One region of the Vagococcus penaei genome, then DNA from elsewhere that is predicted to be linked to it. Evidence: predicted binding sites of a transcription regulator. Region 1 holds the regulator's gene; each other region holds the start of a gene.

Region 1 (3,219 bases):
TATAACCGTTGGGTGTAATCGTTGTACGAGAGTCAAAACTGATAAAATCACCGACTTGAATACCTAGTTGTTTGGTCTCATCACTATTAGTCACTTTTTCATCCAGTCTAATTTCCATGTTGGCTTGATTACGTTCAGCTGATCCTGCATCTTTATAGACGTGGACGCTTGTCTGATGCATTAAAATTGTTCCGGATATTTCTCCATGATGTTGTGTATGAATAGTACAATACTCACCCTCGATAGAATTAAAATTAAAGCCACCGATTAAGTCGATTTTTAGTCGGCCATCGGGTTTAATTGAGCGCACCATTGCACCAAGAGTATCAACATGAGCTGTTACAAACCGATGCTGTGACTGATTTTTACCAGCGACTGTGACAATTAAGCTACCTTTACGATTGATAGTTGATGTATAGCCATAATCATTTAATAACTGTTCGATTGTTTTAATAATGTTATCTGTGTCACCGGTTGGTGAGGGAATTAAAGTTAATTTTTTGACTAAGTCGATTGTAGGTTGTGACATAAAAAAACTCCTTTATGAATAGTTTATTAAAATTAGATTAAGTCACAACTGTCACAAAAGCAAGTTTTATCTTAATTTATGTTCTTTATATTTATAGTCGTAACTTTTTTCGTCCCAAACCATTAGCCAAATAAATAGAAGAGGTGTCAAGACAAGTAATGAAATTTTCCAACCTAGAGTCCCAAGCAACATTCCAATAATCAATACAACTAACAACAAAGCAGATCTTCTAATCATTAGCATTAGTTTTTCCTCCAAATTAAATGTTAAATTTATTATACGAACTTATGTTCGTTTTGTAAAGAAAAAATATAAAGCATATGATTATGCTTTATATTTTATTACGATATAGACCAACAACTTTTCCTAAAATAGTAATGTTGTCTAGAATAATTGGCTCCATCGTATCATTTTCAGGTTGTAATTTAATTACGCTGTCTTCTTTATAAAATCTTTTACACGTTGCTTCATTTTCATCAGTCATCGCAATGATAATTTCACCATTATTAGCAGTACTTTGCTTCCGAACAATGACGTGGTCGCCATCGAAAATTCCAGCATTAATCATACTTTCACCACGAATAGTCAACATAAATAAGGAATTTTCTTCATATTTTAGGTCAGGTGGGATAGGAAAGAAATCTGATGCTTCTTCAACAGCTAAAATAGGCTCTCCAGCTGTGACGACACCTAACATTGGGATTGAAGACGGCTGAACACCAATAAATGACAAACCATCTGGTGTCAACTCAATCGCACGAGGCTTAGTTGGGTCTCTAAAAATCAAGCCTTTTTTCTCAAGGCGAGACAAGTGCCCATGAACCGTTGATGTTGATGATAAATCAACTGCTTCACCAATTTCTCGAACAGTCGGTGGATACCCACGTTCCGTTACTTGTGTGTAGATGTAGCGTAAAATATCTTCTTGACGAGTTGATTGTCGTTTCATTATATTAAACCCTCAATTTCCTGTTTTTTTGAGTGTATCATATTCGATTCAGTTTATCAAACGTTTGTTCGCATAAATTAAAATAAACGGTCCTGTTAATTGTAATTTTTTAAGCGATAAGCTAAGATAATAATGAAACTTAAATATAGATATCAAGGAGGATTAGTTGGATGCTATCTAAAGATAAAATGGCGCGAATTAATGAGCTAGCTCGTAAAGCTAAAACCGAAGAAGGATTGACGATTGCAGAACAATCAGAACAAAAAGTATTACGTGAAGAGTATCTACATCAATTTAGAAAAGGCATGCGTCATCATATTGAAGGTATGAAAGTCGTTGATGAAGAAGGCACAGATGTAACTCCTGAAAAATTAAAAACGATTCAGAAAGATAAAGGAATCCATGGACGATAAAATTTAGTGAAAAGCCTTGCAAATTCTTGTAATAAAAGTTAAAATGCTAATAAAGGTAAAAAAAACCTAAAAACCAGGAGGCTATTATATGTTTGACAAAATTGATCAACTTGGTGTTAATACAATTCGGACTCTAAGTTTAGACATGATTCAAAAAGCGAATTCAGGACACCCAGGTTTACCATTAGGAGCAGCTCCGATGGCATACGCTTTGTGGACAAAACATTTAAAGGTAAATCCATCAACTGATCGAGATTGGATTGACCGCGACCGTTTTGTGTTATCAGCAGGTCATGGATCGGCAATGTTATACAGCTTGTTACATTTATCAGGTTATAACTTACCATTATCAGAATTAAAACAATTCCGTCAATGGGATAGTTTAACACCAGGACATCCTGAGGTACATCATACAGCAGGTGTTGAGGCGACGACTGGTCCTTTAGGTCAAGGAATCGCAATGAGTGTTGGTTTTGCTATGGCAGAAGCACACTTAGCTGCGACATATAATCGTGATAAATTCAATCTAATTGATCACTACACATATGCTTTATGTGGTGATGGTGATTTAATGGAAGGTGTCTCACAAGAAGCAATCAGTTTAGCAGGACACTTAAAATTAAGTAAATTAATTGTTTTATACGATTCAAATGATATTTCATTAGATGGTCCATTAGATAAATCATTTAGTGAAGATGTTAAAGGTCGTTTTGAAGCATCAGGCTGGTCACATATTTTAGTTAAAGATGGCAATGATTTAGAAGCGATTTCTCAAGCAATTGAGGCTGCTAAAGCGGACACTGACAAACCAACAATTATTGAAGTAAAAACAGTTATTGGTTTTGGTGCGACAAATGCTGGAACAAATAAAGTTCATGGTGCCCCATTAGGAGCTGAAGGTGTTACTTTAGCAAAAGAAGCTTATGGATGGGAATATCCAGAGTTTACTGTACCTGAAGAAGTAGCAACGCGATTTAATGAAGAAATGGTGATTAAAGGTCAAACTGCAGAAGCAGAATGGCAAACATTATTTGCTGACTATGAAAAAGAATACCCAACTTTAGCGAAACAGTTAAAAGATGCCTTCTCGGGTGAAATGACTCTTGATTTAGATCAAGTGTTACCAACATATGAAGTCGGTGATAGTGCAGCCAGTCGTGTGACCAGTAAAGAAGCCATTCAAGCATTAACAGGCGCGGTACCATTTGTTTGGGGTGGTTCTGCTGACTTATCTTCTTCAAATAATACAATGATTGCAATGGATAAAGATTTTGAACCAGGTCAATACGAAGGGCGTAATATTTGGTTTGGTGTTCGTGAATTTGGTA
Region 2 (3,219 bases), 100 kb from region 1:
TGTCACATCATCGGCTTCAAGAATAGCTTGCAGTTCTGCCGATAAGAATTTTTTATTGATAACGACTTGATAAGTATATTCATTTAACCAGTCATCACTCATCACAAAGTAGCCTTTGTCTCCAACTTTATCTCCCCAGCTATTTTCAACTTTCCATTTAGTTGGTTGGTCATCAACAAGATTAACACCTGTTAAAACCATTGCGTGGGTCATAAGGCTTTCTCCGTAATCTAAGCGTTCAGCTTTTGTCATATCAAAATCAAAGCCAAACGTTTCATTGACGTTGTATGTGTTCAGTGCCATGATACCGGTATCGCGTGTTGATGATTGGCCGACATCACAGCCAAACCAAACGTCTTCACCAGTTTTAAGTTGTGCAATGGCCAATTTTTTGAAGGTCTCAATATCAAGGTTTAAATGACGGACTTCTTTGCCACCAACAACTGAGCCAAGCATTTCAACGGTATATAATTGATTATAAGGTTTGTCAGCAGTAGGTGCGTTGATGACACTGACGTATTCAGATAAGTCCCGTCCAATAAATTGGTCGTAGAAGGTATGTGGTGTTAGATTTTCGAAATGATGGAATTCATTATTATCATCACGAAAAGCAAAATCAAATGTTTTTGGTGGTGTTCCTAAACTTGTACATAGAAATGAATAGACATCATTTAACATGTGGCTTTTCGCATTTGTAATATCTGTTTCAGTTGCACCATTTGCGACTAATTGGCGTAATGTGTTCGCATCTTTACGTAATTTTTTGTTTAAATAAGTATTTAATTCACGACTCATAGAGCTATTGAATGATTCAGGCATAACTGATTTTGGTACAAGACCATATTTTTGAATAATGGCGACCATCATGTCCCATTGACCACCATCTTGTTGAGGGGTTTGTAGTAAAAAACTCACTTTACGACTAGTTAAAGGCTCATCAGCTGTATTCAAAATATTTTCATAAAAGTAATTAGCTTTTTCAAATTTATCCCAAAAGAACGTATAGTTTTGTGATAATTCAAAATGTTTTAAATGAAAGTCTTGTTGAATTTGGAAACGGAAAGTATTTAGCGCAGCAAACATCCAACAACGTCCACTTTGTTTTTGATTGGCAACTTTACCAGTATCTAAATCTATTGAGAAAACGGGCGTATTATCAATAGCTGCTTGACTGTCTGAAGAGGCTGCTAAGATACCATTTTTCATAACAGCACGTTGGCTTGTTAGATGATTAATTGATGACGTAAAGTTGTCATCGTATTGTTTGATTTGTTCTAAAGAAATTTCTTGACTCATATAAACACCCTTTCTAAGTTATTACATCTTATTGTACTCTTTTTAAATAAAAATCATAGTCTAATGGTATGAATTTTTTGTAAAATAGAGCAACGATAATGGCGAAAATATGTTCGCTATGATACACTATTAAGGTGTAAAAAAACTGGAAAAGAGGTAGCTAAATGATTGAAAAAGATATGAGTCATCCCTTTGAACTAGTATCTAAGTATTCGCCAGCGGGAGACCAACCTAAAGCAATTGATACTTTAGTTACAAATATAAATAATCAAGAAAAAGAGCAGATTTTACTAGGTGTTACGGGTTCTGGTAAGACATTTACGGTCTCAAATGTGATTAAAGAGGTCACAAAACCAACTTTGGTTATTGCTCATAATAAGACACTTGCTGGTCAATTGTATAGTGAATTTAAAGAGTTTTTCCCAAATAATGCAGTAGAGTATTTTGTTAGTTATTACGATTACTATCAACCAGAGGCATATGTGCCATCGAGTGACACATATATCGAGAAAGATGCCAGTATTAATGATGAAATTGATCAACTGCGACATTCAGCGACGAGTGCCTTGCTAGAACGAAATGATGTCATTGTTGTGGCATCTGTCTCATGTATTTATGGATTAGGGGATCCTAATGAGTACCAAAACCAAGTGGTTTCTTTACGAATTGGCATGGAAATGGGACGTGATCAATTATTGAGAGCTTTAGTTGATATTCAATTTGATCGTAATGATATCGATTTTCAGCGTGGGCGTTTTCGCGTGCGTGGTGATGTTGTCGAAATTTTTCCAGCATCACGTGATGACCATGCACTACGTGTCGAATTTTTTGGTGATGAAATAGATCGAATTCGTGAAGTTGACGCATTAACGGGCGAAATTTTAGCTGATCGTGAGCATGTGGCGATTTTCCCAGCGACTCACTTTGTGACTAATGAAGACCATTTGGAAGAAGCAATTGCCAATATTCAAAAGGAACTTGAAGAACGATTAGCAGAACTTCGAGGTGAAAATAAGTTATTAGAAGCACAACGTTTAGAACAACGAACCAATTATGACATCGAAATGATGCGTGAAATGGGCTACTGTTCGGGGATTGAAAACTACTCACGTCATATGGACGGTCGCCAACCAGGCGAAGCTCCATATACTTTACTTGATTTCTTTCCAGATGATTTTTTAATGGTTGTTGATGAATCACATGTGACTATGCCACAAATTCGCGGGATGTATAATGGTGACCAGGCACGGAAAAAAATGTTAGTGGACTATGGTTTCCGTTTACCAAGTGCTCTAGATAATCGTCCGCTAAAATTGGAAGAGTTTGAAAAACATGTCAACCAAATCATGTACGTTTCAGCGACACCAGGACCCTATGAAATGGAGCGAACGGATAAAGTGGTTGAACAAATTATTCGTCCGACAGGCTTACTAGATCCAACAGTTGAAGTGCGTCCGATTATGGGACAAATTGATGATTTGGTTGGTGAAATTAATGCACGTGTTGACCGAAATGAACGAGTGTTTATTACGACATTAACCAAGAAAATGTCTGAAGATTTAACAGATTACTTGAAAGAATTAGGCATGAAAGTTAAATATCTGCACAGTGATATTAAGACACTTGAGCGAACAGAAATCATCCGTGAGCTACGCTTAGGAACATTTGATGTGTTAATAGGGATTAACTTATTACGTGAAGGAATCGATGTACCAGAAGTATCGCTAGTAGCGATTTTAGATGCTGATAAAGAAGGGTTCTTAAGGAGTGAACGCTCATTAGTCCAAACAATTGGGCGAGCTGCTCGAAATTCTAACGGAAAAGTTATCATGTATGCCGATAAAATGACCGATTCTATGGCCCGAGCAATTGATGAAACTAAACGTCGACGAATGATTCAAGAAGATTATAATACAGCACATG
Region 3 (3,219 bases), 680 kb from region 1:
CTACTGAGAATGATGCCTTCTAAACTAAGTGCTTTTTTTATTTTACGAGCGCCATAAGCTTTTTTATTTTGGCGAAAAATCATTTCCACAATTTCTTCTAGTTCACTTTCTAGTAATGGCTTCTTTTCCTGATAATAGTAAGTTTGTCTTGATATTTTAAGGACTCGGCACATCGCTGATATAGAATATTTATGTTTGTTGGCTTTAATTACTTGCCTTTTCGTCCGAATATCAGCGCCGCTTGCTTTAAAATATCATTTTCCATTTCAAGCATTTTAAGTTCTTTTCTGAGTTTGATTAATTCCTTTTGTTCAGGTGTTAAATTATCTTTTTCTTTGAATGAACCTGTGGTTGTTCCTTGTTTTACCCACCTATCAAAAGTTGAAGGAGTTAACTCATAGTCACGAATAATATCTATTCTAGGTTTTCCTGATTGGTAAAGATCTACCATTTGTTGTTTAAATTCTTTGGTAAAAGTTCTTCTTGGTTTACGTTCTAACATGACATTTCCTCCAGTGTGTTTTCTTATTCTCATCACACCTTATTTTTTCTGTCTAGTCAAGTGTAGCCTATCCATTTACTTTTACTCATGTGATCTACCTCATTTCTTTAAAAGAAGTAATCTATCATACGTACGAGTAATTAACTTTCGCCTATAACTATTCGAAGTCAGATAGAGACGTTTTATTAACGTTTCGTCGTGTATTGTTAAATTATTCTTTCTAATAGACATATTATCGCACTTTTAAGTTTTTATTTCTAATGATAACTGATTTAGAGTGGCTAATAATAAAAATGTCATTTTAAAAATGTGATGAGTAGGTTTTTATGAGTATTAAAAATTGTTCTGAGAAGATTCCTTTTTTTTATCTGTTTTAGAATAAAGATATGCTCTAGAAACAACTGAGATAAAAAGTGCCATCAGACCAATTCCAACAAGTGCATAAATAATCGTAAATAATTTACCTAAATCTGTTTGTGGATAGATATCACCATAACCAATAGTTGTTAGGGTTGTGAATGACAAATAAAAGGCATTTAAAATAGTTAAGTTTTCAACAGTTGAATAAAAAATAGTCCCACTAATTAATGTGATTAATACTAAGACTAATAGTGATTTAGTGTCGTCACGCTGTAAAATATAGCGGATAGATGTCAGTAGTTTTTTGATAGAAATAAATAAAGATAGCATAGTATACCCTCCATAGCTTTTAAACAGATTATCCGTTTTTGAATGCTATTTGTCTAATGAAATGAGTCATTTGACGTATTCTTGATGGACTAGCGATTTTAGAGGCAAGAGGAAAGTTAGCTGGTAAACTCTGTACATTCCTTAGTTTAGTATTTTAGTAATTTATGGTACAATTTTAGGGAACGTATGTACGGAAGGGATGAAGTGAATGTTTGAATATATAAAAGGGCTAGTGACTTTTGTGAGCCCTTATTACATAGTGGTGGAAACTAATCTAGTGGGGTATCAAATTTTAGTTGCAAACCCTTTTCGTTTTTCTGCCTACTATAATCAAGAAGTAAAAATCTATGTCCATCAAGTGATTCGTGATGATGCGCATACTTTATATGGTTTTTCAACATTAGAAGAAAAGCAATTATTTTTAAAATTAATTAGTGTTTCTGGCATTGGACCAAAGAGTGCTCTAGCTATTATGGCGCTAGATGATCATGGTGGATTGGTTTATGCCATTGAAACAGAAGATGCGGCTTATTTAACGAAATTTCCAGGAGTTGGCAAGAAAACAGCACAACAAATGGTCCTTGATTTACAAGGTAAGTTAGATGATTTAGCAGTTGATACACCAGCTGTAACAGCGATGGCCAAACAAGATAGTCTATTCGCTGTTGTGAGCGATCATGAGTTAAAAGAAGCTTTGGAAGCTTTGCGAGCGTTAGGTTATACGGAACGTGAAGTGAAGCGGATTACAAAAGAGCTTGAAGCACTGCCACAAGCAACCACAGATGAGTATTTACGTCATGGGTTGAAATTATTGATGAAAAAGTAAGAGGTGATTAAGTCATGACCACTGAGGAAGAACGTGCGTTATCAAGCGATTTGGTACCACAAGAGGAGTTATTAGAATTATCATTACGTCCCCAATATCTCTCCCAATACATTGGGCAAAATAAAGTCAAACAAGAATTGACTATTTATATTGCGGCCGCCAAATCACGTGAAGAATCGCTTGACCATGTCCTTTTATATGGACCACCTGGTTTAGGAAAAACGACGATGGCAATGGTGATTGCTAATGAGATGGGTGTTAATATTCGTACGTCTAGTGGCCCAGCTATTGAAAAGCCTGGCGATTTGGTCGCATTACTAAATGAATTAGAACCTGGTGATGTCTTATTTATTGATGAGATTCATCGTCTTCCCCGTGTAGCAGAGGAATTATTATACTCTGCTATGGAGGACTTTTATGTTGATATTATTGTGGGTCAAGGCCCAACAGCTCATCCCGTACACTTTCCGTTACCACCTTTTACATTAATTGGCGCAACAACTCGTGCCGGTATGTTATCGGCACCATTACGCGATCGTTTTGGTATTATTTCACATATGGAGTATTACCATGAGGATGATTTAAAAGAAATTGTGTTACGCTCAGCATCTATTTTTCAAACAGATATTTTAGATGAAGGTGCCTATGAAATTGCTCGTCGCTCTCGTGGAACCCCACGAATTGCCAATCGTTTACTTAAAAGGGTGCGTGATGTCGCTCAAGTTGAAGGCACTGGACAAGTCGATATGGCTATTGCAGACCGAGCGCTGGGTTTATTACAGGTGGATCATCAAGGATTGGATTATGTCGATCAAAAGTTATTGCGTACGATGATTGAGATGTATCAAGGAGGACCGGTTGGTTTATCAACAATTGCTGTCAATATTAGTGAGGAAACAGAAACCGTTGAAGATATGTACGAACCATATTTGATTCAAAAAGGGTTTATTAAGCGGACTTCTCGTGGCCGTGTCGCAACTGAAATGGCTTATCATCATTTAGGGTATGATTATCACGAATAAAACAATTAATGAACCACAGATAGTAGTCAAAAAAGAATTTTTGCTAGTGTCTGTGGTTCATTTAATTTAAACTTTTTTAGTAAATGTGAGTTTATTGTCTGATATCAATTAGTTTAAGATCAGGTGAGTCTAATTCATTAGCACTATAATTAAAGACAGGTAAATATAGTTGGGATAAT
Region 4 (3,219 bases), 670 kb from region 1:
CAAAAGGAATTAATCAAACTCAGAAAAGAACTTAAAATGCTTGAAATGGAAAATGATATTTTAAAGCAAGCGGCGCTGATATTCGGACGAAAAGGCAAGTAATTAAAGCCAACAAACATAAATATTCTATATCAGCGATGTGCCGAGTCCTTAAAATATCAAGACAAACTTACTATTATCAGGAAAAGAAGCCATTACTAGAAAGTGAACTAGAAGAAATTGTGGAAATGATTTTTCGCCAAAATAAAAAAGCTTATGGCGCTCGTAAAATAAAAAAAGCACTTAGTTTAGAAGGCATCATTCTCAGTAGAAGAAAAATTAGAAGGATTATGCGACACAGAAACCTCGTTTCTGTGTATACGAAAGCTTATTTTAAGGTGGTATCTTCTAATGTGAATGAGTCTAAAATAACCAATCAATTAAAACGTCATTTTAACTCCGTTATGCCATTAGAAAAAGTTGTCACCGATTTAACTTATGTCAAGGTTGGCAATCGTTGGCACTATGTCTGTTTAATTCTTGATTTATTTAATCGAGAAATCATTGGATTTAGTTGTGGGGCATCAAAAGATGCCGAATTAGTTAAACAGGCATTTTATACGATTCCGTACGCCTTAACAAACATTCAGTTGTTTCATACTGATAGAGGAAAAGAATTTGATAATCAAGTGATTGATACCATACTAAATACATTTAATATCAAGCGATCGTTGAGTAGAAAAGGAAATCCCTGGGATAATGCCGTCGCCGAGTCAACTTATAAATCCTTTAAAGCAGAGTTCGTTTATCCCAATCAGTTTGAGACACTAAAAGAATTATCTATGGCTCTTTATGACTATGTTCATTGGTGGAATCATTTCAGAATACACGGAGCATTGAATTATGTCACTCCGCTTAGTATCAGAGCTCAGAGATTAGCGATAGCTTCCCTTGAGGATGAGTCAAACTGTGATACGTGTGAGATAGCGGGTTGATTTTTATAAGTCAACACACCGCGAAAGAGTCACAGTTTGAGAGGCTCATGGTCAAGGGTAATCGGATAACAGTACCAATGTTTTGACACCTTATAATATTTGTCAAAAAAAGTGTTGCCATTCCACAAACTTACAACTTATTTTAATCGTTCTCCGTTGGAGGAACGAGAAAAGGTAAAATTCTTAGTAACTGATATGAATGCTGCTTACTTTCAATTGACTAAAAGAGTCTTTCCGAATGCTAGTCTAATTATTGATCGGTTCCATGTTGTAAAACACCTAAACACCGCTTTTAATGAGTTTAGAGTACGAGAAATGAAGCTCTTGAATGTCGCTAAGAAAAAATCAGAGGCCAATAAACTAAAATCAAATTGGAAATTCCTTTTAAAAAATCAATTGACTGTTTCTATTTCTGAATTCAAAACCTGGAAAAGTTTCCCTTCTCCAAAGTATCCACTTTTAACGGAATCAATGATGATTGATCGACTACTCTCATTCTCTTTGAATCTAAAAAAAGCCTATGATAGTTTCCAATTATTAACGTATCACTTTAGAAATAAAGACGCTCATTCATTTTTTGAACTTTTGAAAAACTTATCTACTGGCTTAGATACACTATTTAAAGATAAATTAGAGAACTTACTGGTGTATGAAGATGGTATTCGTAATGCTCTTCTTTATGATTTTTCCAATGGAAAAATTGAAGCTAAGAATACCCATATAAAAACACTAAAAAGAGTTTCATACGGGTTCAAATCGTTTAACACTATGAGAATAAGAATTTTCTTGATGAGCGACCTTATAAAAATTAAATAACTAAAAAAGATGATAAATTTAACTCATCAGTCCAATTTGACAAAGAGCCTCAAAAACCTGATACTTTGTCTATCTGTTCGGTTTATCATTAATTTTAATTAAATAAAAATGCTGTTCCCCTTTACAAAAGGAACATACGTTCGTATAATATTCTTACTAAGTTAATTAAAGTTGTCGATATAATAAAGGAGATGACCAAACATGTACTACGATTACTCACAAGAACCTAATCGTGATATCATGTGTATCGATGTAACAAGCTTTTATGCCTCTGTTGAATGCCGTATGAGAGGCTTAAATCCTATGACTACAATGCTTGTTGTTATGTCAAAAGCTGAAAATTCTGGAGGTTTATGTCTCGCTGCTAGTCCAATGGCCAAAGAAAAACTCGGGATAACTAATGTTACCCGCAAGTATGATCTGCCTAGCCATCCTGATTTAATTATTGTTCCACCACGAATGTCTCTATACTTAAAATTCAATCAAAAATTAAATGACATTTTAAGAAACTATACATCCAAAGATTTCCATTATATTTACAGTATTGATGAAAGTTTTATCGATGTTTCTGGTTCTCACCTACTATTTGGTACGACACATGACATTGCTAAAAAAATTCGTCAAGACATCTGGAATACATTAGGACTTATCGTTAAGATTGGGATTGGTCCTAATCCATTGTTAGCTAAAGTTTGTTTAGACATTGCTGCTAAACATAACCCCAATTTTATCGAGCAGTGGACGTACGAGTGCATACCTGAAACACTTTGGAAAATTGATTGTTTAACTGATATGTGGGTATTGGGTCTAAGTTATCTAAAAAATTAACTCACTTATTCGCTATTAAAACTGTTCATGATTTAGCCTTTGCTGATCCTTTTGCTTTAAAAAAAGAATTGGGTGTGATTGGCTTACAATTATTTGCTCATGCTTGGGGAATCGATCGTAGTTTGTTAAACGAACGTACCATCGTTAAAGAGAAATCCTATGGTAAATCCCAAATATTAGATAGAGATTATTATAAAAGAGCCGAAATTGAAATAGTCATTAGAGAGATGGCAGACCAAGTTGCTACAACGTTACGCCAAAAGAATTTAGAAACAGGTTGTTTATCATTATCAATTTCCTACTCACATCTAACTAAAGAAAGAGTTTTTTCTGTCCAAAGAACCATAACACCTACTTCTAATTCCAAGACTTTGAGTAATAATTTAATTTTAATGTTTAGAGCAAAAGATTTGGGTGATTTACCTATTCGAGCACTTAGTATTAGCTATAGCAAGCTATCTGATAATTACTCTACCCAACTAGTTTGTTCTTTCCACCCGAAAAAGAAGTCGCAGAGGCTCAACTAGATACAATAGTTGATACTATACGTCAGAAATTTGGTTACTCTTCAATTGTCAGAGCTAATGCTCTTTTAGATGGT

Evidence for each region. The regulator LexA, encoded in region 1, represses DNA repair genes until DNA is damaged. The targets are predictions, from matches to a motif close to CNAACANNTGTTNG.
Region 2: the regulator LexA is predicted to act here: its motif matches at 1,399-1,412, upstream of uvrB (excinuclease ABC subunit UvrB).
Region 3: the regulator LexA is predicted to act here: its motif matches at 1,372-1,385, upstream of ruvA (Holliday junction branch migration protein RuvA).
Region 4: the regulator LexA is predicted to act here: its motif matches at 1,920-1,933, upstream of BW732_RS11500 (Y-family DNA polymerase).

Annotation. Positions count from the first base shown of each region.
Region 1 is NZ_CP019609.1:791,009-794,227, reverse strand. Features, by position in the region: gene BW732_RS03710 (M42 family metallopeptidase) at 1-529, opposite strand, end outside; gene BW732_RS11470 (hypothetical protein) at 596-772, opposite strand; gene lexA (transcriptional repressor LexA) at 861-1,478, opposite strand; gene BW732_RS03700 (DUF896 family protein) at 1,649-1,891, shown strand; gene tkt (transketolase) at 1,980-3,219, shown strand, end outside.
Region 2 is NZ_CP019609.1:689,249-692,467, reverse strand. Features, by position in the region: gene BW732_RS03280 (C1 family peptidase) at 1-1,296, opposite strand, end outside; gene uvrB (excinuclease ABC subunit UvrB) at 1,461-3,219, shown strand, end outside.
Region 3 is NZ_CP019609.1:1,466,180-1,469,398, forward strand. Features, by position in the region: one part of gene BW732_RS07015 (IS3 family transposase) at 1-223, opposite strand, end outside; one part of gene BW732_RS07015 (IS3 family transposase) at 223-502, opposite strand; gene BW732_RS07020 (potassium channel family protein) at 836-1,192, opposite strand; gene ruvA (Holliday junction branch migration protein RuvA) at 1,401-2,018, shown strand; gene ruvB (Holliday junction branch migration DNA helicase RuvB) at 2,033-3,040, shown strand; gene BW732_RS07035 (hypothetical protein) at 3,132-3,219, opposite strand, start outside.
Region 4 is NZ_CP019609.1:120,977-124,195, reverse strand. Features, by position in the region: one part of gene BW732_RS00575 (IS3 family transposase) at 1-88, shown strand, start outside; one part of gene BW732_RS00575 (IS3 family transposase) at 88-974, shown strand; partial or broken gene BW732_RS00570 (transposase) at 1,086-1,790, shown strand; gene BW732_RS11500 (Y-family DNA polymerase) at 1,992-2,618, shown strand; gene BW732_RS11495 (DinB/UmuC family translesion DNA polymerase) at 2,585-3,145, shown strand.